2 regions of the Pullulanibacillus sp. KACC 23026 genome follow, and region 1 is predicted to be linked to the other one. Evidence: predicted binding sites of a transcription regulator. Region 1 holds the regulator's gene; the other holds the start of a gene.
The links. The regulator NrdR, encoded in region 1, represses ribonucleotide reductase genes. The targets are predictions, from matches to a motif close to AACACNATATATNGTGTT.
Positions count from the first base shown of each region.

Region 1 (12,228 bases):
AGGGAAGAGGAGCAGTGGGGCATCTTGGAAGTATCGGACACGGGTATTGGCATAGAGAAGAAAGAACTACCTCGAATATTTGAACGATTTTATAGGGTGGACAAAGCAAGAAGCAGAGATTCTGGAGGAACCGGTCTCGGACTTGCCATTGTAAAGCATCTAGTTGAAGCGCATGGTGGAGAGATCGAGGCTAACAGTGAAGTTGGTAAAGGCTCCACATTTACCATTTATTTTAAAAAAGCTTTAGAAGAAGAGGAGTCCGATACATGAATAAACTCGTTTTGATCGATGGCAATAGTATCGCCTACCGAGCCTTTTTTGCCCTGCCTCTCTTAAATAATGAAAAGGGAGTTTATACAAACGCAGTCTATGGCTTCACGATGATGCTGCTCAAAGTGATCGAGGAGGAGCAGCCCACACATATGCTCGTGGCATTTGATGCAGGAAAGACGACCTTCAGACATAAGACGTTTAAGGAATACAAAGGGACACGACAAAAAACACCGCCCGAACTTTCCGAACAGCTGCCTTTCATTCATGAGGTAGTTGATTTACTAGGCATTCCTCGCTATGAGAAAGAACTGTATGAAGCCGATGATTTGATTGGGACTTTGTCTAAGCGAGCAGCTAAAGAGGGCTGGTCGGTTAAAATATTTTCTGGAGATAAGGATTTATTGCAGCTCGTCGATGATAACATCACGGTCTCTTTGACGCGTAAAGGGATTACGGAAGTGGATGAGTACACGCCTGAGAAGGTGCGTGAACGCTATGAAATCGATCCGATTAAAGTGATTGATTTGAAGGGGTTTATGGGAGATAACTCTGATAACATTCCAGGTGTACCGGGTGTCGGTGAAAAGACAGCCATTAAACTTCTTAAGCAGTTTGGCTCATTGGAGGCTGTTTTTGACCATTTGGATGAGGTATCTGGGAAAAAGCTCAAAGAGAAATTAACAGAGTTTGAACAACAGGCTTATATGAGCAAAGAGCTTGCGACTATTTTTACAGAAGCGCCTGTTGATGCGGCCCTTTCTGAGCTTACGTTTAATCAGCATTACAGTGAAGACCTTATTGCTCTTTTTAAAGAGTTGGAATTTAATACCTTGCTTGAGCGAATCGGCTTTGAAGAAGTCAAAGATCAAGCGGCTGAGGAGGTGGACGTTTCCTTTGAAACATTAAAGGAAGTAAAGCCTCAAGATCTTCCAAAAGAAGCGTCGCTAATCGTTGAATTGAATGAAGAAAACTATCATTTTACGTCCATTAATGGATTCGCTCTATACTCTGAAGATGGCGGCGTATTTATTCCTAAAGAGGTCGCTTTCCAGTCAGATGCTTTTAAAGTGTGGTTATCTAATCCTGAATTTAAGAAAATTGTATTTGATCAAAAGGCAGCAGCTGTTGCTTTGCATTGGCATGGGATAGAGCTTAAGGGTGTGACTTTTGATGTCAGTCTGGCTGCTTACCTTATTGACCCCTCAGAATCAGCAGTGGATGTGGCGGGGCTCGCCAAGCGGCATCATATCCATGTGGCTTTTTCAGATGAGGCCGTTTATGGAAAAGGGGCAAAAAGAAGCATCCCAGCGGATGACGTGTTAGGGGATCATCTCGCAAGAAAAGCCATGGCACTTGAAAAGCTAGTTCCGATCCTGAAGGAAGCACTCGAAGACAATCAACAGCAAAGTCTCTATTATGAGTTAGAGATGCCTCTTTCACAAGTACTTGAAGAAATGGAAGAGACGGGCATCGCCGTTAGTAAAGAAGCGCTTGATGAGATGGGAAAAGAGTTTTCGGCATCACTTGATCGATTGGAGAAAGAGATTCATCAGCTGGCAGGGGTTGAATTCAATATTAATTCACCTAAACAGCTCGGTGAAATTTTATTTGAAAAATTGAATCTCCCAGCGGCTAAAAAGACAAAAACCGGCTATTCGACTTCGGCCGATGTTTTAGAAAAACTTGCCGGACAACACGAGATTATAGATAAGATTTTAGAATATCGTCAATTGGGGAAATTAAGCTCCACTTATATCGACGGTCTATTAAAGGTCATCCACCCAAAAACAGGGAAGATTCATACAAGATATAATCAGGCTCTAACCCAAACCGGCCGACTGAGCTCAACGGATCCTAACCTGCAGAACATTCCCATTCGAATGGAAGAAGGCAGGCGTATTCGCCATGCGTTTATTCCTGCTCACGAAGGCTGGACGATTCTTTCCGCTGACTATTCACAAATTGAGTTGCGAGTCCTCGCTCATATCGCCGAGGATGCTAATCTGATTGAAGCTTTTCAGGAGGAACGAGACATTCATACGAAAACGGCCATGGATGTTTTTGGGGTTAAGGAAGACGAAGTCACCGATCTGATGCGCCGTCATGCGAAGGCGGTTAATTTCGGGATTGTCTATGGAATCAGTGATTTTGGATTGTCGCAAAGCCTTCGGATTACGAGAAAGGAAGCTGGCGCGTTTATTGAAAAATATCTGGAAAGCTACCCTGGTGTCAAAGCTTATATGACAGATGTTGTTCAAAAAGCCAAACGGGATGGCTATGTGACGACACTGCTTCATCGCCGCCGCTATCTGCCGGATATTACAAGCCGTCAGTTCAATCGCCGGAGTTTTGCAGAACGCACGGCCATGAATACCCCTATTCAAGGGAGTGCGGCAGATATCATTAAAATGGCGATGGTTAATATGTCCCACCGGTTAAAAGCAGAAGGGTTGAAGTCCAAGATGCTTCTGCAAGTGCATGACGAACTTATTTTCGAGGTTCCTGAAGAGGAATTAGAACTTATGAAAACTTTAGTGCCAAACGTCATGGAAGAGGCAATAGAGCTCAAGGTTCCTTTAAAAGCAGATGTATCGTTTGGACCAACCTGGTATGATGCAAAATAGAAAGTGAGAAAATAGCCGCATCCTTAAGTTTTAAAAGAGCTAAGGAAGGCTTTTTTTCTATTGAAAGGAAGCGTTGTATGCCTGAATTACCTGAAGTCGAAACAGTGAAGGAAACGCTTAAGCAACTGGTTCTTGGCAAAACCATTCGCGATGTTGTGATTTTTTGGCCAAAATTAATTAAAGAGCCGCCTGATTCACATGAATTTGCGGAGCGTCTTAAGGGGCAAACCATTCATAACATCAGGAGAAGAGGGAAGTTTCTCTGCCTAGACCTTGATGAGGAGGTGCTTGTTTCCCATCTCCGTATGGAGGGAAAGTATGTCTATTTCAACCACCGAGCGGATGTCACGAAGGATGCTCATACGCATGTCATTTTTACCTTTACGGATGGAAGCGAACTCCATTACAAGGATGTGCGCAAGTTTGGGACGATGCATGTTTTTCCAAAAGGGGAAGAAGAACGGCGGCTTCCGTTAGTGCAGCTTGGACCAGAGCCCCTGGAAGAGCGCTTTACGGCTGCTCTTCTTAAACAACGCTTAAAGAATACAACAAGAGCCATTAAGTTAGCGTTGCTTGATCAGACCGTTGTTGTTGGTCTAGGAAATATCTATGTCGATGAAGCACTGTTCAGGGCACGCATACACCCTGAGACACCGACCGATCAAGTGAGTCAGGCCAAGCTGAACCAATTAGTCCCAGCCATAAAAGAAACGCTGGGAGAAGCGGTCGAAATGGGAGGCAGTACAGTAAGAACTTACCGAAACGGACAAGGAAGAATGGGCATGTTCCAACAGAAGCTTGCGGTGTATGGGCGAGAAGGTGAGCCTTGTGTGGAATGCGGCACGCCAATAAAGAAGATAAAACTCGGCGGCCGCGGCACTCATTTTTGTCCAAACTGTCAAAAGAGGAGGAAGCGGCGTGCTTAAGATTGGGTTGACGGGCGGCATTGCAAGCGGGAAAAGTACGGTATCTAAGATGTTGTTTGATTTGGGGATTCCAGTGATTGATGCGGATATTGCCTCGAGAAAAGTGGTTGAGCCTGGGATGCCTGCATTGGACGAAATCGTGCAAGCATTTGGGGACGTCCTTCAAAGGGAGGGTCAGCTGGATCGCAAAAAGCTTGGGTTCATTATTTTCCAGGATGAATCAAAACGAAAGCAGTTGAACGCGATTGTCCATCCAAGGGTGCGCGAATGGATGCAGGCACAACTCGCGATTTATGAGAAGAAAGCTGTTCCGGCGGTTGTTCTTGATATTCCACTCTTAATCGAGAGTCAATTAACGGATTGGTGTGACAAAGTGCTGTTAGTCTATGTATCAGCCCAAACACAGCTGCAACGATTAATGGCGCGTGATCATTTGAAAGAAGAGGACGCACGCCTTCGTATCCAAGCGCAAATGCCCCTTGAAGATAAGCGAGCTTATGCGGAGCGGATCATTAACAATGAGGGATCGATTCTTGAGACTCGGGAACAGCTTTTACACATTCTTCAAGAGTGGCACGTTCCTTTTTCCATTCATTAAGCGCGATAAGGGACCTCTTTTTCAAATTGTGGCAAGAGGCACTTCCGGATTGATGAAGGCGCGCTCTCGTACATAGAGAGGTGGCAAGCTTAGTCAAAAACCCCTTAATAACTTGTAATTCTAAAAGGGCGCCAAACTTTTTGGCGCTTTTTCCATTAAAAGATTGAAGCAGCTTGTCTAAAGTTTGTTATAATAAAAGAAAAAGGACGGTGCTAATGATGAGTTTTTTTTCACGACTCTTTGAAACTCATATTGAAACAAGAGATAATCATTCTGATCAGCGACTCAAAACGCATTACTATAAAGCAACCAAAAATAAAATTTTAGAAACTTGCCGGGAGTGGATTAACAAAGAACACGCCTTAACCTTGATGGCGGATTCGGCAGACCGCGGCGAAATTGCTGCCAAAGTCCACGGAAAACGAAAAGGGCTTCTCGTCTTAACGGTTATTTCTGCAAGCCCTATGAAAACGTCTGTGGATGTCTCTTTCACAGTGGATAGAGGATTGAATGCCGGCTATGGACAAACACTCTGTTCAAGTTTGTATCAGCACCTTTCTCGAACCTATCAGTTGGTTGATTGAAGTTTCTGCAAGTTTAGAGATGAAGTTTAGGCTTGTCTCTTCTTGTCGTTTTTTGTACTATTAAAGAAAAGCTGAGGTTGGGCAGGTGAATAGTGATGCATTGTCCAAGTTGTCATCATGTCGGGACACGTGTATTGGATTCGCGACCGGTTAATGAAGGTCGATCGATTAGAAGACGTCGAGAATGTGAAGCATGCCATTATCGCTTTACGACCTTTGAAACCGTTGAGGAAATCCCTTTAGTCGTTGTGAAAAAAGGGGAGAATCGTGAATCTTTTAATAGAGATAAGATATTGAGAGGGTTAATTAAAGCTTGTGAAAAACGGCCGGTACCCCTTGAAAAGCTGGAAGACGCGGTCAATCGAATTGAAAAAGAATTGAGAAGCCGCGGCGTTTCCGAGATTAAGAGTGATGAAATCGGGGAATTAGTGATGGATGAGCTGTCTCAAATTGATGAAGTGGCTTATGTTCGATTCGCTTCGGTTTATCGCCAGTTTAAGGATATTAATGTGTTTATTCATGAACTGAAAGACTTATTAAAAAAAGTGAACAAAGATGACTAAAGGCTGACATGGCCAGAAGAAGCTTATAGCGTGCTGTTACCTCCATTTTTTTTGAGGTGTCAACACGCTTTGTTATTCCTGAAAAAATAGTGAAAAAAGGGGGATCCGCATGTCACTTCATTGGAAAGAGTTATTACCTGTTGATCAGTATGTGGCCGCCCAACCTGAAGCTATTGATTATCGTCATCTTGAAATTCTGACCAGCCTTTACCAGCCGCTTATTGGTCCATTGGCTTGTCAGCTCTATACCACTTTGTTTTTTGAATCTCAAAAACAAGGGGAGCGGAGTCACAATCACTTAATGCTGCAGACAGCTTGTACGCTTGAGACGCTTTTGCGTGAAAGGAAAAAGCTCGAGGCAATGGGGCTTTTAACTGTTTTTAAGAAGAAAACAGATGAGAGTTCTCTATTTATCTATCAATTAAAGCGTCCGCTCGAACCTGATGTTTTTTTTGCGGATGGTGTTTTAAATATATATTTGTTCAACCGATTAGGCCGGCATGAATATATGAGACTCAAACAACAGTTTAATTCGTCTATGCCTATACAAGAGGATGAGTATGAAGAGGTGACGGCTTCGTTTAATGAGATTTATGCTTCTCTAAGGCCGTCTGAACTTAAGAATCTTCATAACGAGGTGGAGAATTCACTCCCATTGAAGGAACCCCAATCATCAAAGCCAAAGCTTTCGGTTTCCTTTGATTTTGATGAACTCTACTTGCATCTATCCGATTGTATTATCTCCAAAGAGTCTTTTACGGAACCGGTCAAGGAGGTTATTGTTCAGCTTTCCTTTGTGTACCAGATCGGACCGCAAGCCATGGCTCACATTATCCAGCAATCCTTTCTTCACAACGATGAGATCGATATCCCTGCTTTAAGAAAAGCGGTGAGGCATTATTACCAGCTTGAAAATGGCAATCAACTGCCAATGCTCAGCTTAAGAGTGCCAAAAATGGACAAGAAACCGAATCGAGAAGAGGACGAACAGCTAACGGAATATGAGGCACAAGTTCGCCTTTTTGAAAGTCTCTCGCCATATGATTTGCTGCGGCATTTGGCAGGAGGCGCAGAGCCTGTCCAATCCGATTTGCGCATTGTGGAAGGTCTATTAATCGATCAGAAACTGCCTGCTGGTGTCATCAATGTTTTATTAGATTACACGATGTTAGTCAACGATAAGAAACTTATTAAGAGTTATATAGAAAAGATCGCCAGTCATTGGACGCGCAAGAAGATTCAGACCGTGCGGGACGCGATGGCTTTAGCAAAGTCTGAGCATAAGAAATATCAAGATTGGAAGAAGCAATCGTCCACTCGCTCAACAAGAGGAACGTCTCGTTCAAGAACAACAAATGGGCACCAAGAAGTCATTCCGCAATGGATGAAGGAAACGAAATCGAGTGAAGCCCCTGTGAAAACCAATTCATCCAAAAACACGCTTTCAGAAGAAGAGGAAAAATGGCTGGATGATTATCTAAAAAGCCTTTAGGCGGTGATTAAGTGGAATCTATTAAGCAAACTCTTAACCAAATGCTCAGAAACCAAAAACCAGAACAAAATATGGAGTCGTTTCGCACTTATGTCTATCAAGACTCGGACGTACAAGCGTTTTTAAAGGCACATCCGGAATCAGCGGATGCGCTTTTGACACGCTATCTATCAAAAGCTTATGAAGTTGCAGAAGCGAACCATAACTGTGCGGCATGTCCAGGGCTTGAGAAATGCCCTAATGTACTACCAGGCTATCAACCTAGTTTGGTTGACGATAAGGGCGGGATTACGGTGACCTACCATCCTTGTTCAATTAAGCTTCAGGTTGAGCAACAGAAACGACAGAAGACCTTGATTAAGAGTTATTATGTTCCTCAAAAAATCCTAAAGGCGACGTTTCGAACGATCGACAGCACGGAACAGGAGCGCAAGGTAGCGTTAAGAGAAGCGGTTCGGTTTGTGGAACATTACTTGCAAGATCCGCAAAGTACGAAAGGTCTGTACTTTTATGGCGACTTTGGAGTCGGGAAAACGCATATTATGGGGGCTATTTTAAATACTTTGGCTGAAAGAGGTCAAGTGGAATCTTTAATGGTTTATACACCTGACTTTTTTAGAGAAATAAAAAATTCGATCCAAGACAGTTCGGTTGAGGACAAGCTTGAGTACATTCGAACGGTTCCTTTGCTTGTTTTAGATGATATTGGGGCAGAGACGATGGGCCCATGGATTCGCGATGATGTTCTTGGAAGCATTCTTCAAAGGCGTGTCATGGAAAATCTCCCAACTCTTTTTACTTCGAATTATAATTTGGATGAATTAGAAGAACATCTTGCTTATTCAAATAAAAGCGGGATTGAGCTCGTTAAAGCCAAACGATTAATGGAGCGGATTCGTCATTATACAGTGGCCGTTTCGCTCAGAGGAAGAAACAGAAGATCAGATATATAGAATGAATGAGAGTGTTCCAAACGCTGACGTTTTGGGGCACTCTTTTTTTGGGGGAGGGGGGCCTGTACGGCTTGTCCTTGCGTCTCTAACCTATGCTCCGAGGCGGGTTGTCTTGAGTTAGTAGTGTGACAAGCTGAGGCAATTTCTAACGGACATGGAGTCCATTAGAAGGTGAAATCGAGGGTGGAAAGGGCGAAAATGGGGCTGTAACGGACTGAGTGTCCGTTACAGCCCCAACTTCAGGAAATGGCGTTCATTCGGGGAAGAAGCTGCATGGAGAAAATTCAAGTAATAGGCTAGTCATTTTTTTGGTTGGGTTCCCATATAGTGTTATAAACGTTGTTGCTTAGGGAGGGGACTGTTTTTGATTGCTGTCAGTTTTGCGTCTCGCGAAGAGGCTGAGGCTTTATATAAAATGCTTGATGATCCTGAGAATCGGACGCTTTTTCATGTCAAGAAGGAGGACATGCAGGTTTTTATTGAAGGAAGTCAGCGTGGGTTAACCACTTATACAAGAGACAAGCTTTCTCAATTGTTAACTCGGTTTATTATTGATTATTATGAGGATCGGTGGTTCTTAGAAATTCTAAAGTCGCAGTTTTATTATACCGATCCGGATGAACAGGCAATGATTCTTGATATTATTCATAGCATCTTAACTGGAGAGCGCGAGGACCTGCCGAATCTTAACCGCCTTCCTAAAAGAGAAGACCTCATTCGAACCTCTATCCAAGATCTGCTTAAAAGTCCAACAACCTTTAGTTTTGAATCAATCGAAACCTTTAGATTGCACCGCTATCATAGCTGGTTATTGCGGATGACGGAGCTTGCGCTTGATGAGTATAAGCTTCAGCAGGAATACGCTTCTTTTGTAGAAAAATTGAGGTTAATCATTCGGAATTATAGTCCGCTGCAGCAAACCATTTATGTTATTGATGAAAAACCGTTCAAACTATATAATGATCGGTTTGAATTAATTGAGAGTGTGCCATCCATAAGATCTTTTTATCCCCTTTTAAAACAATGGGGAATCGAGACAAAGCCGTCTGTTATTCTTAGTCTCATCGGTCTTTCGCCAAAGAAGGTATATGTTTATACCGATCGACCAGATGCGGATGAAATGCTAACGATACAGAAAGTGTTTGAGGAACGCGTGACCTTTCATCCTTTTAAAGAAGCGAAAACTCAGAAATGGAAGGCTTAACTAGAGCACTTGATTTCTTTTATTTTTCTCGCTATAATTACCTACATAATATAACTTAGATCGGCATTGAAGAGGCCAAGAGTTTTCGTTTTTTTGTTTTTTAGAGAGGGAAGGGTTGGTGGAACTTCCTAACAAAGCGAAAATTTACCCCCTCCGAGCTTTGTTGGTGAAAATGAGGTCTTAGGACTTAATGTGTAATCAACAACGGGCATTCCCGTTATCTGGAACCGAGATCTAGCTTCCTTTTATTCAGTTGGAAGTTAGAAACAAGGGTGGAACCACGACATTAAACTCGTCCCTTTTTTGGGGCGGGTTTTTTTGCGTTTAAAAAAAGGTGCGGAAAGCAAATATCGGGGGCAGCTCTTCAAGCCGTGAGACTAATAGGATGGAGTGACAATCATGAGTAATCAGATTCAGATTACCTTTCCGGATGGGGCCGTTAAGTCCTATGAGGCAGGTTCATCAGCAGCAGATATTGCGGGGGCTATTAGTAAAGGCCTGTTAAAACAATCCATTGCAGCTAAATTCAATGGTGAATTAATCGATTTGACGAGACCGCTAACTCGTGATGGTTCTTTAGAAATTTTAAAAGAAGATGCCCCTGAAGCTCTTGAAATGCTGAGACATACCACGACACATGTTATGGCTCAAGCCATCAAGCGCCTCTATGGAAAAGTTAATTTAGGTGTCGGACCGGTTATTGAAGAAGGGTTTTATTATGATGTTGATGTCGTCTCCCAAGCTATCTCAGTCGAAGATCTTCCAAACATTGAAAAAGAAATGCAAAAGATTGTAAACGAAAACCTGCCTGTTGTTCGCGAGGAAGTGTCGCGTGAAGAAGCTTTAAAATTATTTGAAGAAATCGGCGATCCGCTTAAAATCGAATTAATTGAAGCGATTCCTGCCGGAGAAACGTTAACCCTTTACCGTCAAGGCGAATTTGTTGACCTTTGCAGAGGGCCTCATCTTCCATCAACAGGTAAGATCAAAGCTTTCAAATTGTTGAGCTTAGCAGGAGCTTATTGGCGGGGGAACAGCGATAACCAAATGCTTCAGCGCATATATGGAACGGCCTTCTTTAATAAAAAAGAACTTGAAGCGCATCTGAAGGAGCTAGCAGAACGCAAGGAACGCGATCATCGGAAGCTCGGAAAAGAACTTGAGTTATTTACGATTTCTCAAGAAATTGGTCAAGGCTTCCCTGTTTGGCTGCCAAAAGGGGCGACTGTCAGACGTCTTATTGAGCGCTACATTGTCGATAAAGAGTTGTCTTATGGCTATGAGCATGTCTACACAGCCAACTTAGCTAATGTGGAGCTTTACAAAACGAGCGGCCACTGGGAGCATTACCATGAAGATATGTATCCCGTTATGAAAATTGACAATGAAGAGCTGGTTCTTCGTCCAATGAACTGCCCGCACCACATGATGGTGTATAAGCATAAGCTTCACAGCTACCGTGATCTGCCTGTTCGGATTGCTGAACTTGGGACGATGTATCGCTATGAGATGTCAGGAGCCTTAGCCGGTCTTCAACGTGTACGCGCCATGACCTTAAATGACTCCCATATCTTCTGTCGCCCTGAACAAATTCAGGAAGAGTTCTCAAATGTCGTTCGCCTGATTCAAGAGGTATACCGTGACTTTGGAATTGATGATTATTACTTCCGCTTGTCTTACCGTGACAAAGAAAATAAAGAAAAATATGTAGACAAAGATGAAATGTGGGAGAAAGCACAAGGAATGCTGAGACAAGCCATGGATGATATGGGTCTCGACTATGTAGAAGCAGAAGGAGAAGCAGCCTTCTATGGTCCTAAACTGGATGTTCAGGTCCGTACAGCTCTAGGAAAGGATGAGACGCTGTCAACTGTTCAGCTGGACTTCCACCTTCCAGAACGCTTTGAGCTTTCCTACATTGGAGAGGACGGCCAGGAGCATCGCCCGGTTGTTATTCACCGCGGTGTGGTTTCGACCATGGAGCGTTTTGTTGCCTTCTTAATCGAGCAGTATAAAGGGGCATTCCCAACATGGCTTGCGCCTGTTCAAGTCAAAGTTATTCCGGTTAATGCAGTTCATCAGGACTATGCTGAAAAAGTGGCACAGAAGCTTCGTGATCAATTAGTTCGCGTTGAAGTGGACAATCGAAACGAAAAGATGGGCTATAAAATTCGCGAGGCCCAAACGCAAAAAATTCCTTTTATGCTAGTTGTTGGGGATAAAGAAGTTGAAGAGCAAAGTGTCAATGTGCGCAAATACGGAGAAAATCAATCCACAAGCGTGGGTCTTGATGCTTTTACGGACGACCTCGTTCAACAAATTCATAACCATAAATAAAAATTCAGTTGACCCTTGGCGGCATTCACACATTAAAAGGATTAAGTCTATTCTATATGAAAAGCCATTTACCCTTGATTTTTTTTTATGGCTGCGTTATGATGATTTGGTCAGTTTGTTTTTAATAAAAATGGACTTGCAAGGTTTAACAGTTTCTGTTATACTAAGTAAGCTAATGTGTATATGAAGCAAAGAAGAAGCGCCCGGCTTCTCACCTGATCGACGCTTAAGCTGTTGCCAGGTATGAGTGAGTATGATAACCTTTGGATCATAATAACGATCTGTTTAGGTGTGGGGGCGTTTAGCTACCCACACCTTTTTATTTGGGCAAAGGCGTTCAGAACAACCGGTCGCCCGTTCTTCTCCTTAAGATGAATACAGCCTAGATCCTCACCAATATCTCAAGGAAAGAACGGCATTCTAAAATCTTTTACTTGGATCACTTATGGAGGTGGCTGAATATTAGCAAGGATATGTTCGTAAATGAAGCGATTCGAGCTAAGCAAGTACGCTTAGTCGGTCAAAACGGAGATCAAATCGGAATTGTTTCAAAGCAAGAAGCGTTAGAAATGGCGCAAAATGCCAATCTTGACCTTGTCATGGTTGCAGCTAATGCAAAACCGCCGGTATGCCGAATCATGGATTATGGAAAATACCGCTATGAGCAACAAAAG
Region 1 is NZ_CP119107.1:1,357,544-1,369,771, forward strand. Features, by position in the region: gene pnpS (two-component system histidine kinase PnpS) at 1-270, shown strand, start outside; gene polA (DNA polymerase I) at 267-2,897, shown strand; gene mutM (DNA-formamidopyrimidine glycosylase) at 2,975-3,823, shown strand; gene coaE (dephospho-CoA kinase) at 3,873-4,421, shown strand; gene PU629_RS05975 (hypothetical protein) at 4,637-5,005, shown strand; gene nrdR (transcriptional regulator NrdR) at 5,101-5,568, shown strand; gene PU629_RS05985 (replication initiation and membrane attachment family protein) at 5,678-7,060, shown strand; gene dnaI (primosomal protein DnaI) at 7,072-8,013, shown strand; gene ytxC (sporulation protein YtxC) at 8,378-9,217, shown strand; T-box leader at 9,275-9,520, shown strand; gene thrS (threonine--tRNA ligase) at 9,617-11,554, shown strand; ribosomal protein L20 leader region at 11,740-11,881, shown strand; gene infC (translation initiation factor IF-3) at 12,028-12,228, shown strand, end outside.

Region 2 (12,228 bases), 370 kb from region 1:
GCATAAGAGCGAGTAGAAAGTGACTCATGCTATCCACGGCATTCGTCGTATAATCTATGGCCACACGAAAGGAGTTCAGTGTTAAAATAATCAGCACCATGTAAACAACTGCATAGGCGACCTTAGAAACAGCGCGGTGTTCAAAGGCATTTTGAATGGTTTGTAAAATCATGGAGAGAACAGTCAAAAGAATAAGTGTTCCAAGCAGCTTGCCATTAATAATCAATTCATGAAACATGTACTTAATGGCACCGGTTGTCCATTCTCGAAATAGCCCTTGCTTGTCCGACTTTAAAAAATCTAGGAAGGTCATCTGTTCACTTTCTGGTAAAAAGCCGTTATACTGATCAACCACTGAATTCCAAAAGGTCTGAATATCATCTAAATTGAGCTGCTTTAATTGCTGATCCACCCAATCTTGTGTGGGTGTTTCCGCTCGGGCGAGTTCTGGAAAAAGAAATGTCCCCCCAACCAGTACGAGGAGGAACCCAATTGGCAGCATCCACTGTTTGAATTGTTTCACCGATTCTCCCCCTTATTGTGGGATTAATCCGACGACTGTTTGAATAATAGCTGTGATAATGGGAATGGCCATGACAAGTATGAGAATTTTTCCGGCCAGCTCAATCTTAGAAGCCATTGCTCCTTGACCGGCATCCTTAGCGATCTGGGCACCGAATTCTGCTATGTAGGCAATACCAACAATTTTCAGAACGGTTTCCACATAAACTAAATTTAAATGAGCATTAATCGCTAAACGTTCTAACATGGTGATCACTTGACTGATTTGTCCGATCAAAAAGATAAAAATCGTTGCCCCGACAAACACCATTAGCAAGAAAGCAAAGGCAGGCTTTTGTTCATTTAATATAAGACTGAGAAAGGTCGCGATTAACCCTATACCAACAATTTGTAAGATTTCAATCGCCTTTCCCTCCTAACCTTGGAAAAGAAACACATCACGGATTTTTGAAAAGAGATCCCCGATTAAGGTGGCCACCATGTAAAGAATGACAACGAAGCCGATTAAAGTGACCCACTGTGACCAATCCTCTTTTCCCATTTGCTTCAGCACGGTTTGAATCATGGCAACAATAATGCCAATACCCGCAATTTGAAAGATCGTATTTACATCTAAAGACATCTGGGTTCCTCCTCAAAACAGCAATAGAACAATTAGCAGACCGCCTAATATTCCAAGGCTCTTCGTCATCTTTTCATACTGTTGCTGGGCAATTCGCGCCTCTTCTTCTTCTCTTTCCAGATGACTAATCGCAAGCCGAATGTGCTTTTTCTGATTCTCTCTGTCAGACTGACCGAGTGTTTGTCCAAATTGCTTCCATATTTCTTTTTCAGCCTGTTTTAAAGCCGTTTGCGTCCAAAAACTCTCGGTAGTTTCACTCCAGATGTCAGTCAAGGCTCGGCCATCCCGTTTATCTAACAGGACCAACAAATCAGCGAAAAAGCGATTGGAAGGGCTTGGGAGCTGTTCAACGAGATGACTGGCAGCCTCAAAAACGGGTGTCAGACCAAACATAATTTCCGATTCCAATGACTGTAAAGCCGTCACTAATTGCCTCAGCTGCCTTGGGCGCTCCCTGTAGCGTTTAGCAAGCGCGAAGCCGATAAGGGTGGTAGTTGAAACAATTAATATAATCCCAATGATCTTCATCCGACTCTCACGCTCTTCCTAGAAGAAAGACAAACGCCCGAATCGTTATAGACTGTATATAAACGTCCTTGCCTCGCGTCATTCTCTAAAATCACAAAACGAGAAAAGACTTGATGATCCAAAAGCGGTTTTAAAGTAGGGCGTTTCCATAATTGTTCCAAATTATAAGCGTGGGCGGTTGCCATAACAGAGACACCTGCATTTAAAGCTTCGAGCATGGCTTCCGTATCTTCTTGCCTGCCGATCTCGTCCACAATTAGGACATCCGGACTCATGGAACGAATCATCATCATCATGCCTTCCGCTTTCGGACAGGCATCGAGGACATCCACTCGAATGCCAAATGTGTTCTGCGGTACCCCTCTGATACAGCCCGCAATTTCTGAACGCTCGTCCACAATGCCAACCTTATGTGGCGCACGTTTCTCCAATCCACTGCTGATGACGCGTGCTAGATCGCGCAAAAGGGTCGTCTTTCCTGTTTGCGGTGAACCAATTACTAAGGTGCTTAACCACTGTCCTTTATCAAAAAGAAAATGGGCAAGCGGCTCTGCCACGCCAATTTTCTCCCTGGCAATCCGTATGTTCAGGGAACTGACGTCACGGATCATCTTCACATGACTTCCTTCGGTAACCACCTTGCCATTTATACCGACTCGGTGGCCGCCGCTAATGGTCACATAGCCTCTTTTTAATTCCTCTTCCAACGTATAAAGAGAGTAAGCACTGAGGTTTCCCATTAGGACTTTCATATCTTGTGAGGTCAGTAGGCGCTGCTGATCTAAATAGAGGACTTGTCCAGTCCCCATCAGTTCAATTGGACGATGAAGTCGGAGTCGGATTTCTTCAAGAGTTATCGTTTTTTGTTCAACAAGGTTTCGAATACGGTCACTTAGATCCTTAGGTAAGATAGAGAGCACCGCTTCCACCGAGCATCCTCCTAATCACTAATAGTCTTCTAACCCATCTTATGTTCGAGAAGGACAACATATGTCTAAATTGACAGGTGGATCAGGACAACCTCCCAAGCCGTTATAATTTCTGCAGCGCTTGTCACCCCGAAGATCAAAGCAGTGTTTTAATGGCGAGTTATCTATAAGTCGAGAAATTTCCTCGTAAACAATAAAAAAGCGCTCGAACAGATTAAATCTGCTCGAACGCTTTTTTAGATGGCTATTAAGCTCTAGAAACGTAGTCACCGCTACGAGTGTCAATGATTAAACGATCGCCTTGGTTCACAAAGAAAGGAACTTGAACGACGTAACCCGTTTCTAATGTAGCTGGTTTTGAACCGCCGGAAGCTGTGTCACCCTTAATTCCTGGCTCGGTTTCAACCACTTCTAATTCCACCGTATTAGGAAGTTCAACCCCTAAAGTTTCACCTTGGAAGGATTGAATATGAACTTCCATATTTTCTTTCAAAAATTTAAGCTGTTCTTTGATTTGGCTTGATGCTAACTCAATTTGCTCAAAGGATTCCAAATCCATAAATGCATGTTGATCGCCATTGGCATATAGATATTGCATTTTGCGGTTATCGATATGTGCGCGATCTACTTTTTCACCGCCGCGGAATGTTTTTTCTTGGATAGCACCCGTTCTTAAATTGCGTAACTTAGAACGAACAAATGCTGCTCCTTTACCTGGTTTAACGTGTTGGAATTCGAGGACCTGCCAGATGCCTCCATCCACTTCAATGGTAAGTCCTGTTTTAAAATCGTTAACTGAAATCATGGTAATCCTCCTTGAGCCTTCCCCAAATTTCTTTATGAATTTTAAAGGCTTTCTAAATAATCGAGGGCTAAGCGATAGCCATGAAAACCAAGGCCTACAATTTGCCCATTCATAACAGGAGCAAGCACCGATTGATGTCGGAATGCTTCACGCTTATGAACATTCGAAATATGAACTTCAACTGACGGAATGGACAAGCTGGCAAGGGCATCTCGTATGGCGTAGCTGTAATGAGTGAAAGCTCCTGGATTCATGACCAATCCCTGATACTTTCCTTCAGCCTCCTGTATCCAATCAATCAAGGCTCCTTCATGATTGCTTTGACGAAATGTCACTTCGAAGCCTCGTGAAGCAGCGAAAGCCTTGATTTCCTTCTCTAGGTCTGCCAACGTCTTATGACCGTAAACATCAGGCTCTCTTTGTCCAAGAGCATTCAGATTAGGTCCATTTAGAATTAAATAAGCGTTCATTTTGACGACTCCTATGAATACATTATAAAGTAAAACTTCATTTCACATGGGGAATGTTTCCCCCGGAAATTCAGTTGAACTTAAATGACTTTTTTACGGGAAGTGAATCCTCCGTCATGCCTTGAAATGACTGTATGACAGCGAGGTACGACCGACCGTTATGATGTGATAAATACTCCGCCTCATCCGCTTTTTTTAATCCTCTGCTCCTGGAACACCATCTTCCAACAAACTTAAGATGATAAAATTCGAGGGTCGTATTTAAATCACTCCAAAAATCATTCTACCATAGGGTTATTCATTTGAGTAGTCAGAGGATTGCTTCATTTGAAGATCAAAAGAAATGGAATAGCCGATAAAAAGACCGTACAAAACATAAAGACATAGTGAAGTTGAAATGGTATTCAGGCCAAGTTTAAGCACAGGCTTCAAACCTGGGATCCATGGTTGGATGATATAGAACACAATCACCCATAAGACCATGCCAAAACCAACCGATATCCAAATGTTTTTCACCTTCCCCAATACCGCTCTATATATGAAGGCAATCACAATCGATAAAATGGTAATCGCAATAATACCAAGAATTTGCCCTTTTAAGCCGACCTTCCATTTCCCAAGTGCCCAAGGAGCTAAAATAAGTCCAGGACCATACTTTGCAAAGTTCAGATAATACGAAATAAACCCTAAAAAACCCCAAATCAAACCGCCCCAGAAGCCAATCGCGAAGGTCCTGACAGGTGATGTTATCTCTGATTGTTGCTCATTTGTTGTCTTCTTTTCAGCCACTGAATATACACCTCCAAGCCTATTATGTCCAATTCTTCTCTATCCACTCATCATTAATTGATAGAGATCGTCTAGGGTGAGGTTTATGTGGAGAGGCCCTGAAATTCGATTCGCAAAAATGTGAGTCCAAATGGTATACTTCGTTTCAATTTGGGTAATAAATAGATAACAATAAACCTAGAGAGTTTGGCTGATTTCTAGTACAATAAGTTTAAGTCAAATTCTTAAAGGTTGGTGTCAACTGAATGGCGGAAAAAGAAACGATGTATGGTGGGCAAGCCGTAATTGAAGGGGTCATGATGGGCGGCCGGTTCACAAGTGTGACCGCCATACGAAGAAAAGATGGCACCATTGCGTTTTTCGAGGTGCCTCGCGATTCAAAGTCTTCATATAGTTTCCTGAAGAAATGGCCATTAGTACGAGGGGTTATTGGAATCATTGAATCCAGTATACTCGGTTCAAAGCACCTGAATTTTTCTTCAGAAAAATACGATAAACTTCCAGAAGAAGATGTTGAAGAAACCGAAGAAAACAAAGGAAAGTGGGGCATGATTCTTGGACTTTCTGTCATGGCCATTCTTTCTTTCTTGTTCGGTAAGTTTATTTTCACACTCCTTCCGGCACTCGCTGCTGATGCTTTGACACCCTTTTTCCCAGGTAAAGTCTCGCAAATTTTAACAGAGGGTGTTCTGAAAATCATTCTGTTGCTTGCTTATATTTATTTTATTTCGATCACGCCGCTCATGAAGCGTGTTTTTCAATACCATGGTGCTGAACATAAAGTTATAAATGCTTTTGAAAATGACCTCAGTCTTACGGTTGAGAATGTCAAAAAACAAACACGTCTTCACTACAGATGTGGAAGCAGCTTTATTCTTTTCACGGCTATTATTAGTGTTTTTCTTTACTTTTTTGTCCCATTGCATCCGCTAAGTGTCCGGATGTTAACACGCATTGCGTTAATCCCTGTTGATCTTGGGCTCTCTTATGAAGTCCTTCGCTTAACCAATGCGGTCAGACACATCCCAGGATTAAAAGTACTGGGCTACCCCGGTCTTTGGTTACAATTACTCACAACAAAAGAACCGGATGCTGACCAAATTGAAGTGGCGATTGCCGCGTTTAATGAGATGAAACGACGCGAAGCTGATACTTTGTTAGAAAAGGATACATCGGTTGTAAGTTAATCCTATTTGGAGGAGGTGATTGAGTTGAAAGGATCATGGTCAAATCTTCTCTTTCTGCTTGTGATTCTTCTTGGTGTAATTGGTCTTGTCTCTTTAATGTGGCTACACCCCATGCTCCTTGTCAAAAGACTAATAATAGGCGGCTTGATAATTGGCGGAATTTATGTTGTTTACCGATTGGTAACTCGCCATTCACCTAATGAAACGCAGGCTTATCGCCGTGCGGTCAGACAATCCAAGAAGCGCAAAAAGCCATTTGCGCGTGAACGCAGACGTTCCTCCTCCAATCTTAGGGCCATTACAACAAATAAATCTCTTAAGAAAAGACGACCTCCTCTTGAGCGGATTCGTCATAAAGGTCACGGACATTTAACCGTTATTGAAGGTAAAAAGAAAAAGAAAAAACGCAGCTTTCTATAAAATTAACCTACTAAAACAGCAAAAACGGATTGGAATCTCTCCAAGCCGTTTTTTGTTGTTTTATAGATAGGGAGTAACCGCATCGGTCCTTCTTTCAATAGAGATCTGTCCTCCGTAAAAAAAAAACCACAACCCAAGGCTATGGTTAATGGTCCGATTCTTCATTATTTTGATGTTGTACAGCTCTTAATTCTTCCACTCTTGAAGCATCCTCTTGAAAATATTGGACAAGATCTCCAATCCGGTCAATGGCGTCCCAACTGAGATGGTGTTCAATACCTTCAACGTCGGAATAAATAGTCTCCGGTTTGACACCGATCACCTTCAAGAAATCCTCAAGTAATTCATGACGAAAAACAAGTCGCTTTCCGAGTTTTTTTCCTTTCGGTGTCAAAACTAATCCACGGTATTTTTCATATACAAGATATTGATCTTTATCCAGTCGTTGAACCATTTTTGTGACGGAGGAGGGATGAACTTCTAGCGCTTCCGCTATATCAGACACTCGCGCGTACCCTTTATCTTCAATTAATAGATAGATTCTTTCGATGTAATCCTCCATGCTCGGTGTCGGCGCCATCAAATCCCCCCTGTTTATTTCCACTTCTACTTGTTATCGGTTTATGACTCCTATGTCTGAACAGTGCCTATTTACTTTTAGAAAAAATGTTTGTGGCCGGTTAGACAGACTATAAAAAATGATACACCACTTGTCCATTTAAAACAAGTCGTCCCCTGTCATTCACTTTGTTTTTATGAGTTAAAAAACAAGCACTTTCTTCCCACGTATTTTCTAAAATTTTTATTAAATTTTATCTCCATAAAACACTTGCAAAAGAAAAAAAAGAGGGAGATCTCCCTCTTTTCAAAAATCCTCTCTTATAAACCGCATTTCAATTGAGCGTTGCAGTTTGTGCAGGTGTTACAGCCGCCTAGTTCTTCGACGGTTCCTTGACGACAGATTGGGCAAGTGTCGCCGACTTCAGATCCGTAAGTGACGTTGGTTTTGTCCAACTCTGTGATGGTGTCCACCAAAACAACTTTGGCCTTTTGCTCAACTTTTGTTTCTGGTAACATTTCATCTTCTTCAAAGGTGTTTTCTTCTGCTTTAAGCGTTAAGACCTGTGCATCACGGCTGCCATCCACATAAACGGTTCCACCTTTAGCGCCGCCTTTGTAAAGACGCTCATAGACCCCTTTAACTTGATCCACTGTATAACCTTTTGGTGCATTAACCGTTTTACTGATCGAGCTGTCTACCCAGCGCTGAATGACACATTGTGTATCCGCATGCGCCTCTGGTGAAAGTTCCATTGCGGTTACAAACCAATTTGGCAGATTATCTGATGAAGCTTCAGGATGCTGATCTAAATATTCTTGTACGATATCGGCTTTGACTTCAATAAACTTACCTAAGCGTCCGCTGCGGAAGTAAGAGAATGAGAAGTATGGTTCAAGGCCGGTTGAAACCCCAACCATCGTCCCCGTGGAGCCGGTTGGCGCAACGGTTAAGAGATGGGAGTTGCGAATACCATGCTCTAAGATACCTTGACGAATATCTTCAGGCATTGTTTTCATATAGCCAGTATTAATGAAACGCTCACGCAAGGTCTTGGTCTCTTCTTCTGTCTTGCCAACCAAGAATGGGAAGCTTCCTTTTTCCTTAGCCAGTTCAATAGAGGTTCTATAAGCCGTTGTCGCAATCGTTTCGAAAATGCGGTCGACAAGCTCATTCCCTACTTTAGAGCCGTATTCTGTTTCACAGTAAATTAAAAGGTCATGAAGGCCCATTACCCCTAATCCGACACGGCGCTCCCCTAATGCTTGAACACGGTTTTCCTCAAGGAAATAAGGTGTTGCATCGATCACGTTGTCCTGCATACGGACACCGACGCGAACGGTCTCTTTTAATTTTTCATAATCAACTTCTTTTGTTGCTTTATTCGCCATATTCGCTAAGTTAACCGCTGCAAGGTTACAAACCGAATACGGAGCGAGTGGTTGTTCACCACATGGATTTGTCGCGACTACTTTTTGTCCATAAGCTTTGGCATTTGTCTTATCATTCGCATTGTCAATGAAGAAAATCCCAGGTTCTGCTGAGTAAGTTGCACAGACATTAATGAGATTCCACAGCTCTCTTGCACGAATCGTGCGGTAAACACGCACCCCAAATCCGCGAGCTTCCCATTCGCGCACATCGCCGCACTCATGCCATTCGTTGTTATAAATCGCCATTTCTTCAGGCGTATAATGCTCGACATCAGGAAAACGAAGTTCGAAATCCCCATCGTTTTCAACAGCATCCATGAATTCCTTCGTAAGGGTGACTGAAATATTCGCACCTGTCAGAAACTCTGGATTATTAACGGTATACGTACCGCCATCTCTTAGGCGTGTTTCAGCCTCTTTAATTGCCTTGTCGGTAAAACCGCCTTGACCCGGAAAATGCTTATAATTAACAATTCCTTGGTAGAGATCCTTTTCTGTTTCGGTGAAAGGTGTAAATTTCAATTTATCCTTCGCTAAAGAGCGAATCGCTTCATCTTCTGCTGTTTCAATTAAGTAGCGCAAAATACGAGGGTTTTGCATTTTCGAAATAATAAATTCTATGATATCTGGATGAGAATCTGCCAGCATGATCATTTGAGCGCCTCTGCGGGATCCGCCCTGCTCAACAAGGTGGGTAAGTTTGGCGATGTCATCTAACCAAGAGACCGATCCCGATGATTTACCATTAACACCACGTGCCAAAGTATTTCTCGGACGCAGAGTGGAGCCATTTGTTCCCACCCCGCCGCCGCGGCTCATGATTTCCATTACTTTTTTGCGATGCTCAGCAATACCTTCTCGCGAGTCCTTAACAAAAGGCATAACATAACAGTTGAAATACGTAACAAACGTATCTGCACCGGCTCCATAAAGAACTCGTCCTGCCGGTACAAAATTCATAGATACAAGCTCTTTGTAGAAGTCATCAAACGAGGCTTGTCTTTTTTCAACAGATGTCTCAACACTAGATAATCCGCGGGCATTTCGTTTCGCAATCTGCTCATAATACACTTCAAGCGGCTTATCAATTACATCAAGGGAGCGTCTGATCAGACCATTCTCACGTTCTTCTTCCGTCGCCAGAACATGACGATAATCCTCCGTCACTTGAATAAGTGCCTCATTAGATTCAGGATATAACTCACGAATAAAACCAAGACCACGTGCAGGAAACTTCGGATCGTTCATCACCGTTAAAACAACAAAATCACCTGGCTTAATGGTTTTCTTCTCGGTATCTTTAAAAGCATAGCGGTCTAACATAACGAGCCTTGAGACACCGCTTCTTGTTGTGCTCATTTCATCCGTAATAGGAAACACCTGCGGGAACAACTCAATGTCCTTGTTCAATGCCTCTTTGTTAATTTCTAATTCTCCTCGCACAGTCACACTCATTCATCTTTCTCCTCCAAACTTATAGGTATACAGCGACAATTCGTTTTGTATAACGGATTGACTGGTGTCATTATATGGACGTCAGGTTTCTTGTTGGGATCTCTATTCTTGACTAACTTCTACAGTTAGTGATACAATGACCGCCATTTGTACTCCTAGTAGTCTTAGTGGGTTTTGTCGTTTTTTGACACAACTCCCCATGGACACTAGGATTAAACTCTATTAACTATCATAGCGTGATTCAAAAAAAAACACAATATATAGTATCGATATTTTTTAGATTTCCACAACATGTTGAAGCTAGAACAATTAGGCAACCAATTGTCAACAATGAAACTCTGAAATCATCTCTCAAACAAGGCTATTAATTTCGACAAATATCGACACGGTCAAGCTGATCCTTATCACAACAGCATTAAATTAATTTGTGAATCGATTTAAGGACAAGTATATGTTAAACTATATATAGATTAAGGATTCTATTTCTTTCAAAACCTAACTCTAACATTTCAAACATAAAGGGGTCGAATCAAGTGGTGGCTTGGATAGTCTTAATTATTCTCATCGTGGCAGCGATTGCGTACTCTCTTACCCGAATGCTTATGCAGAGGCGCTATTTAAAAACATTAACGCAAGAGGAATTCATTGAAGGATATCGCAAAGTGCAACTCATTGACGTCAGAGAACCGAATGAGTTTGAAAACGGACATATATTAGGCGCTCGCAATGTTCCTCTTACTCAATTTAAAATGAGAAAACAAGAGATTCGAAAAGATAAACCCGTCTATCTCTATTGTCAAAACGGGACTCGCAGCACTCGTGCAGCGGCACTTCTGAGAAAATACGGCTGCCAGGAAATCTACATGCTTAAAGGCGGATTTAAGCAGTGGACAGGAAAAGTAAAGAGTAAAAATGCATAACTATTAAGTAAAAACATGGCGTTCACCTAAGGTGAGCGCCATGTTTTTTGTTGAGGGGGAACCCTCCCCCTTATCTTATTTCTTATAATGTAAAACAGGCTGCCGGGCAGCACGGGTTTCGTCCAATCGGCCCACAACCGTTGTATGAGGAGCTTCTTGAACAATTTCGGGGTTCTCTTCTGCCTCTTTGGCGATTTGAATGAGCGTATCTGCAAAATCATCCAGCGTTTCCTTGGATTCCGTTTCAGTCGGCTCAAACATCATGCACTCATCCACAATAAGCGGAAAGTAAATGGTTGGTGGATGATACCCAAAATCTAATAGGCGCTTTGCCATATCCAGAGTCCGAACACCCAACTTTTTCTGTTTTTTCCCTGAGATAACAAATTCATGTTTGCAATGACGATCAAACGGCACTTCAAAATAAGGCGCTAAACGGCGGAATAAATAGTTCGCATTTAAAACCGCATCACGCGATACCTGATTTAAGCCATCAGGCCCCATTGTCCTTATATACGTATAGGCGCGAACGTTAATTCCAAAGTTTCCATAGAACGGTTTAACACGGCCAATCGATTCTGGACGGTTATAATCAAACGTAAAGCCGTCTTCCGTCTTAGTAAGGACAGGCTTTGGTAAATATTTGGCGAGTTCTTTTTTAACCCCAACAGGGCCAGAACCAGGGCCGCCGCCGCCATGTGGTCCTGTAAAGGTCTTATGAAGATTCAAGTGAACGACGTCAAAACCCATATCTCCAGGACGGGTTACCCCAAGAATAGCGTTCATGTTAGCTCCATCATAATAGAGCTTTCCGCCTGCTTCGTGGACAATTTGTGCCATTTCCACAATTTCTTCTTCAAAGAGTCCGAGCGTGTTCGGATTGGTGAGCATTAATGCCGCCGTGTCCTCACCGACAACGCGTCGCAAATCCTCAAGATCGACAAGCCCTTTTTCATTAGACTTAACCGTTATGGTTTCAAACCCGGCTACTGTTGCAGAAGCAGGATTGGTTCCATGAGCCGAATCCGGCACAATGACCTTCCTACGCTTCAAGTCACCGCGCGATTCATGATAAGCCCGGATAATCATGAGCCCTGTCCACTCACCGTGCGCACCCGCTGCCGGCTGCAGGGTCACCTCATCCATTCCCGTAACAGCAGCAAGATTGGTCTGAAGGCGATAGAGCAGCTCCATAGCCCCTTGTACCGTTTCTTCCTCTTGATAAGGATGAATGTGAGCAAGGCCTGTTAATCGAGCCACATCTTCATTAATTTTTGGATTGTACTTCATGGTACACGAGCCGAGTGGATAAAAACCAGAATCGACCCCGTGGTTTCGTCTAGATAAGGCGGTATAATGACGCATGATTTGGAGCTCTGATACCTCTGGAAGCTCTGGATCTTGTTCACGGATATAGTCTTTTGGAAGCGTCTCTGTAAGTTCGACTTCAGGTACGTCACATTCAGGAAGACTATAGCCGATGCGCCCAGGCTTACTATATTCGAAAATCAATGGCTGATCATTTTTACCCACGGATAAGCCCCCCCAACACGTTCACGAATTGATCAATTTCTTGTTTATTGCGCTGC
Region 2 is NZ_CP119107.1:1,727,628-1,739,855, reverse strand. Features, by position in the region: gene spoIIIAE (stage III sporulation protein AE) at 1-523, opposite strand, end outside; gene spoIIIAD (stage III sporulation protein AD) at 536-925, opposite strand; gene spoIIIAC (stage III sporulation protein AC) at 938-1,144, opposite strand; gene spoIIIAB (stage III sporulation protein SpoIIIAB) at 1,157-1,672, opposite strand; gene spoIIIAA (stage III sporulation protein AA) at 1,669-2,601, opposite strand; gene efp (elongation factor P) at 2,849-3,406, opposite strand; gene aroQ (type II 3-dehydroquinate dehydratase) at 3,448-3,876, opposite strand; gene PU629_RS08075 (YqhR family membrane protein) at 4,171-4,665, opposite strand; gene PU629_RS08070 (DUF1385 domain-containing protein) at 4,911-5,852, shown strand; gene PU629_RS08065 (SA1362 family protein) at 5,877-6,272, shown strand; gene mntR (transcriptional regulator MntR) at 6,418-6,852, opposite strand; gene PU629_RS08055 (vitamin B12-dependent ribonucleotide reductase) at 7,152-9,719, opposite strand; gene PU629_RS08050 (rhodanese-like domain-containing protein) at 10,316-10,639, shown strand; gene gcvPB (aminomethyl-transferring glycine dehydrogenase subunit GcvPB) at 10,715-12,172, opposite strand; gene gcvPA (aminomethyl-transferring glycine dehydrogenase subunit GcvPA) at 12,165-12,228, opposite strand, start outside.
Region 2: PU629_RS08055 (vitamin B12-dependent ribonucleotide reductase) is a predicted target of NrdR. The motif match lies at 9,970-9,987, and genes of this name have one in related genera.